3 regions of the Clostridium perfringens genome follow, and region 1 is predicted to be linked to each of the others. Evidence: riboswitches for the same ligand, from Rfam matches in the RefSeq annotation. Region 1 holds a riboswitch; each other region holds the start of a gene.

Region 1 (2,278 bases):
TCCTATTATAGTTAATCCCAAAAAGGTTTGAATAGTTTTAAAGTTATCCTCTGTGCTTCCTGTTACACACTCTGATAAATTGGATTTTTCATAGAAAAAGTCCTCAGCATTATACTCTTTTATGGCTCTATTGATTCCTTGTATTATTTTTTCTCCTCCATTATTCATAGACATACCCAAGTTATTAACTATTACTAATGGTTTTGCCCTAAAAGCTAAAAGCTCAAAAAGACATACTCTAGCTGAGAAATATGATACAATCTCATTTTCGGCTTTTACAAAGTCTCCTTCATTTTCACCAATTCCACCACAACTATCGCAAGCTATTACTAGTTTATTTTTTTCATTTTCTAATACAGTTAAGTCTCTAAACTTGTATATTTGCATTTTTTAATCCCTTACTTACTATAAATGCTATAACTATATTAACTAAGCTTGCTAAAGTAAGTGGTAATCCTAAAAGTTTTAAAAAGTCTACAGGATTCATTCCTCCTAAAACAAAATACATAAATACTCCTGTTATAAAAGTAAATCCTATTCCATTTAAAAGAGTACCAACAATTCCTGCTAAAATTACTTTTCCTCTGTTAAATATTATTGATGTTATGTATACAACAACAAACATTTCTAATGCTACTAAAATATGTACTGGTAAACTTAAAGGAAATCCTGTTCTTAAAGCTACAAATAAATGAGCTAAAAGTCCTATTATTCCTCCAACTACAGGTGATATTATTATTCCCCCAACAAAAGCTGGCATTGAATCTAATGCTATACTAGAGAATATAGGGAAGTTAGCTAATATAACACTTATTGCTATAAGTATAGCTGAAAAACACAAACTCTTAACATCTAATCTCTTTTTTTCCTTAGTAAAATTCATAATTATTTTACCCTCCTAATTAATATTATTTTCCTTCTCTCTACATTATAAGGCATCTATTAACTAGTAAGTTATACTTTTAATATTAAATAAAATTTCATACCCAACAAAACATAAATTATAATTTCAATTTTTCATAATTATACTAAAACATAATATCTTTGTATAACCTTAGAATAATTGATCCTTAATTAAATAGAGTTAAAATTTTTAATTAGAAATCTCTATTTCTAATTAATCTTTAGAAAAGCTTATACTCATTCTTTCTGTAAATATTTTTTCAAAATAAAAAACTGGTACGGATAACTATCCCCACCAGTTAAAATAATTTACATACTTTTAAACTTATATAATGCTTCCCTCCGAAACAATAAGAATAGCATACTAGGCAGGTCTCCTGGCTAATAAATCATCCTAAAACAATCCTTTCCATGACTATTTATCACAGTGGCTTTTTGTTCTCGTCCTTATCAACAGTAGCGGGGGCTGCAGTTTTTAACTTTCCCTATTAAGTTACTAAGCACCTAATGCTCTTATTTTATTTTCACTTTATAATTACACACTTATATACCTTTTGTCAACCTTCATATTTATATTGCTTTTACTTAATATTAAAATTTTCAACCTCATCTAAGGTCTTTGGCACATTAAATTCTCCCTGTATAATAGAAGTTCTATATTGTTCTACTTTATCTAAAACTTCTTTAGAAACTAAATTGCTTGTTGTCTTAGCTATCTCAATTCCATTATCCTTAAGCCCTATTTCCATTTTATTCTTTGGGCCAGCTTTAAAATCACTATTTATAACTTCTTTTGCTGTAGTATATACTGCATCATCTAGATTCTTTATCATTGATGATAATATAACATCAGCATACTCTGGAAATCTTTCTGCCCAATCAATATCAGCTCCAATAGCATACTTTCCTTTTTCCTTAGCAGCTTTAAAAAGTCCTTTTCCAGCTTCTCCTGCTGATTCAAATATTATATCTGCCCCTTCATCATACATTTTTTTAGCTATATCATTTGCTTTCTTTTGATCATTAAAGTTTCCTATGTACTGAACTAAATTTCCTTTTCTTATATTTTTATAGGCTTCCTCATTTGAAACCTTTAGTCCAGCCATAAATCCTGATAAAAATGTTTCTATTAATTCTTCCTTTATTGCACCTATAAAACCTACCTTGTTTGTTTTAGTAGTATTACCAGCTATTATTCCCATTAGAAATGCACCTTCTTCATCCTTAAAATCTATAGATTTTACATTTGGAAGGTCTGATACAGTATCTACTATAGCAAAGTTTTTATCTGGATAATCTTTAGCCACATTATTTAAACTCTCTAGAAATTTAAAGGCTGAAGCAAAAGTTAAGTCATTATTTTGAGCTGCTTCTC
Region 2 (2,278 bases), 1.6 Mb from region 1:
TCCGATGGATTAATATTTTTTAACTTAGATGCATAAGCATATTTATCTATGTTTATCATTTACTTCGTCGTTCACTTTCTTTTTGCCTTTTAGATATCCTAATCCAAAGCCAATTACCCCTGCACCTATTGCAGCTTGAAGAGCAAATAATAAACTTTCTATTTCTCCACTAGCTGGTTCAAATAATGGTGAGAACCATGGTTCATAGTTTTCATCAATTTGTGTTATTGCTTCTTCTGCTTGATCATCAGATCCACCAAACTCTCCATTTTTAGCTACAAAGAAAGGTATTATTGTAATAAATACAACTAATAATAGTAATATCACATTAGTTAACACTCTTTTATTTTTCATTATTTTACCCCCTTTGAAAAAATGTTAAGTTCCATTAAATCTTCTTTTGCATAATTTTCTATTGTATTAAAGATTATGACTGTTAATATTCCTTCACTTATAGCTAGAGGAACTTGAGTAACAGCAAATATACCCATGAATTTCATAACTGATGCCATAACTCCTCCAACCTCTGCTGGGAAGGCTAGTCCTAATTGAACTGAAGTAACCATGTAAGTTGCTAAATCTCCAAGAGCAGATGCTAAAAATACACCTAACCATGTTGGTCCATTAAGTTTTTTTACTAATTTATAAAGTCCGTATGATACTAAAGGCCCAACTACAGCCATTGAAAAAGTATTAGCTCCAAGAGTAGTAAGACCACCATGAGCTAAAAGTAATGCTTGGAATAAAAGTACGATAAGTCCTAAAACTGATGCTGCTGTAGGTCCAAATAATATTGCCGCAAGACCAACCCCTGTAGGATGTGAGCAACTACCTGTAACTGATGGAAGCTTTAATGCTGAAAGAACAAAAGCATAAGCTCCTGCCATAGCTAACAAAATCTTTAGTCTTGGATTATTTCCAACCTTGTTTTTAATAGAGAATAATCCTAATACTATAAATGGTATAGTTATAACTCCCCATGCTATACACCATTTAGGTTGTAAAAATCCTTCCATGATATGCATAGCTGAAACACTTCTTGGTATTAATAAGAACATTAATAAAAATCCTATAAATACTTGATTCTTTTTTGACATAATAATTCTACTCCTTAAATTATATTTTTATTTTGTATTCCCATTTATCATCTTTTTATTTTAAGATAAAATTTGATTTAACTATTTCTGCATCAAATAAAACAATATGTACTAAAAATATTTCCCTTTATAACACTTAATCTAAATATGAATAACTTTAATTTCTAGTTAAATCAGAACTTTAGTCTTAGAAATAAAAAACCCCTAGACATTGCGTCTAGAGGTTATAAAAATTCTAAAAAAATATAACTTACCAAAGCACAACACCTCCTATTTCCCGTAGGATCTTGATGTTTTAAAAATAGGCAGGTCTTCTGGCTTAAGTATCATCACTTTTTGTGGCCTTCCCAAAATATTATATTCCAGTGGCTTAAAGTACAAAAAGCTCCTCTATTACAGCGGCGGGACCGCGTGGGATTTAAACCCAACTTCCCTTTTAATATATAGTTACAAATGTAACTATTTAACCTATTTCTAAATATTTAATTTTACAATACTTTAACATTATATAGCATATGCATTGCATTTACAATTAAACTCTATAGATTTCTTTAGAAAATATGCTATATATAAGGCTTTCGGTAATTTTTAAACATATAATTCCTGTTCATATATTATTATAAAATATTAATTATTAAGAAACTTATCTGTTTATCATATAAATTTAATGAACTTATCTTAAATTAATCTGACTCTAATAATATTTTAAAAAAATTTTTATTAAGTTATGTTTTAAATTAAAAGGAATCATATTAGATACAAATAATCATTTTAAAATACTACTCTTTAAAATTCTTAGTATTTTAAATTTGATTTTAAGCATCTTTATGATTCCTAAAAAATTATAAATCTAATTTATCCTTATTGAATTATCTTAATTTAGTATTCTATGATTTATAAAGCTTATCTCATATTCATCAATAGAGCCATCTTTATTTAAATCAAGAGAAGTGTTAGTAGTACTTCCAATGTTTTTAGATACCATTGCTAAGTCTCCTATATCAATCTTTCCATTGCCATTAAAGTCTCCTGTACTTTCTTCTATTAATAAAGAGTTAAATCTTGCTATTGCACCCTCTAAAGATTCCTTAGATGAATTTATTTCTTCTTCAGTAGAATCTTCCTTGTTAAATACTTCTTCAGCCTTATTAATTTCAACTGCTAATCCATCCTTAGCGCCT
Region 3 (2,278 bases), 290 kb from region 1:
GCATTAAAAGATGTTAAGTATATTAAAAACAGCGTAGCTTACATAAAAAAAGAAAATGAATTTTTATATAATGGCCTAGAAAATTTTAAAGATATTACTACTTTTAAAGGTGCAGTAAATTTTATATTTTTTAAATTGAATAAAAATATAAATTTAAGAGAAGAATTAATTAGAAGAGGTATTATAATAAGAAGTTGTAGTAATTATATTGGCTTAGACCATAGCTTCTATAGGGTGGCAGTTAGAACAAGGGAAGAAAACAAAAAGCTTTTAGAAGAACTTTCAAAGGTTTTAAAATAAGCCTTATACTATTACTTTTATTATTAATAGGTTTTATATTAAATTAAGAAGTTTGACAATGATAAAATATAATAATATAATCAAGTTGATTAACTAATAATTGGTGTGATTTTCGCTTAATAGGGAATGAAGTTAAAGTCTTCAACTACCTCAGTAACCGTGAAGCAGACAAAATCTCAATATGTCACTGCATTTTTTGTGTGGGAAGACGAGATGGAGGAAGAAGCAAAGTCGGGATACCTGCCTTTTATTTAAGTACTATTATCTTCTGAGGGTAGGATAATAGGGTGCGTATGATTTAAATATGCTTAACATACCTTCTTAAAATGGTATGTTTTTTTATTTTATACGTATTAATTTAAGCCTCAAATATTTTAATTGTTAAGTTTTATGAAAGAGAAATTTGATTTATGATGATTTAAGCTTAATTTAGGAAAGTTCAGATTTGCTTTTATAGATTGTAAGGGATGCTTAGCAATATTAAAAAAATACATATTAAAATCATTAAATAAAATCAAATAGGAATCCTTCATATAACTTAAGAATTTATAAAGGTGAAAGTGGAGGAAGAATATGAGAAACTTTAAAAAAGTAATTTCTTTAGTAATGATAACCATGATGGCATTACTTATGTTTACTGGATGTGGAAGTAAAACAGTAACAATGAAAGATATGGAAGGAACTGAATTTACAGTACCTAAAAAGATTGAAAGAATAATATCAACAGCTCCATCTAATACAGAGATATTAGTAGGTTTAGGACTAGGTGATAAAATAGTTGGTGTTGATAAATATTCGGCAGATGTAAAAGGATTAAATCCTGATATTCCTAAAATAGACTTTAGAAATCCAGATGCAGAGACTATAGTAGCTCTTAAGCCAGATGTGATAATAGCTTCAGGGCACAATAGAACAGGAAAAGAAGATCCATTTAAGGCTTTAAAGGATGCAGGAATACCTGTAGTTTATATTCCAACTAGTGATAGTATAGATGGAATATATGAAGATATCAATTTCTTAGCTAAGTTAACTGGAACAGAAGCTGAAGGAAAGAAAATGGTTGATTCAATGAAAAGTGAAGTAGATAAAATAAAAGCTATAGGTGAAACTATAAAAGATAAGAAAACTGTTTACTTTGAAATTGGATCAGGTTCAAAACTTTATAGCTTTGGAAGTGATACTTTCTTAAATAACTTATTAACTATAATTGGAGCAGAAAACATATTTGGTAATGAAAAGGGTTGGATTTCTCCAAGTGAAGAAGCTGTTATAAAAGCAAACCCAGATGTAATTTTAACAAATGAAAGTTATATTGAAAATGCTACAGATTTAATTGCTAAACGTCCAGGTTGGAATACAATAACTGCTGTTAAGGATAATAAAATATTCTTAGTAGACAATAATGCATCATCACGTGGAAGTCAATACGTGGTAAATGTATTAAAACAAATGGCAAAGGATATTTATCCAGAACAATATGCAGGAATCTAAAAAAAGAAAACTACTAATATTACTAGCTATTCCATTAGTAATATTAGTACTCTGTATTGGAACTTCCATAGGAAGTTCCAATATTAATATATGGGATACTATTTCTATAGTTGGGAATAAAATTTTTAATATTCCTCTTAGAACTGGTATAAAACCAGAGGACGTAGCAATTATTTGGGTAATTAGATTACCAAGGGTATTATTAGCTTTTGGAGTTGGAGCTTCTCTTGCAGTTAGTGGAGCCATAATTCAATCTATATTAAAGAATCCATTAGCATCACCATATACTCTAGGAGTTTCATCAGGAGCTTCCCTAGGAGTTGGAATATACATAGTTCTTGGAATTTCAATTCCTGTAATAGGAAATTTAGCTATGCCTATTATAGGATTTTTATGTGGAGTTTTAACTGTTTTTGCTGTTATTATCTTTTCTAATAAAGTTGATAGAGGGCTTTCAAATAATACAGTAATATTAGCTGGTATGGTG

What was found. Region 1 has a riboswitch for cobalamin ahead of I6G60_RS08835 (ECF transporter S component). Riboswitches for the same ligand answer to the same signal wherever they lie in the genome.
Positions count from the first base shown of each region.
Region 2: linked by a shared signal. The riboswitch ahead of I6G60_RS00595 (energy-coupling factor ABC transporter permease) and the one ahead of I6G60_RS08835 (ECF transporter S component) in region 1 are both predicted to bind cobalamin.
Region 3: linked by a shared signal. The riboswitch ahead of I6G60_RS10005 (ABC transporter substrate-binding protein) and the one ahead of I6G60_RS08835 (ECF transporter S component) in region 1 are both predicted to bind cobalamin.

Region 1 covers NZ_CP065681.1:1,820,623-1,822,900, reverse strand. The annotation lists gene I6G60_RS08840 (hypothetical protein) at 1-387, opposite strand, end outside; gene I6G60_RS08835 (ECF transporter S component) at 368-883, opposite strand; cobalamin riboswitch at 1,254-1,426, opposite strand; gene I6G60_RS08830 (BMP family lipoprotein) at 1,485-2,278, opposite strand, start outside.
Region 2 covers NZ_CP065681.1:70,013-72,290, forward strand. The annotation lists gene cbiQ (cobalt ECF transporter T component CbiQ) at 1-59, opposite strand, end outside; gene I6G60_RS00590 (energy-coupling factor ABC transporter substrate-binding protein) at 43-354, opposite strand; gene I6G60_RS00595 (energy-coupling factor ABC transporter permease) at 354-1,097, opposite strand; cobalamin riboswitch at 1,385-1,584, opposite strand; gene nagH (hyaluronoglucosaminidase) at 1,972-2,278, opposite strand, start outside.
Region 3 covers NZ_CP065681.1:2,107,980-2,110,257, reverse strand. The annotation lists gene cobD (threonine-phosphate decarboxylase CobD) at 1-300, shown strand, start outside; cobalamin riboswitch at 385-562, shown strand; gene I6G60_RS10005 (ABC transporter substrate-binding protein) at 874-1,791, shown strand; gene I6G60_RS10000 (FecCD family ABC transporter permease) at 1,778-2,278, shown strand, end outside.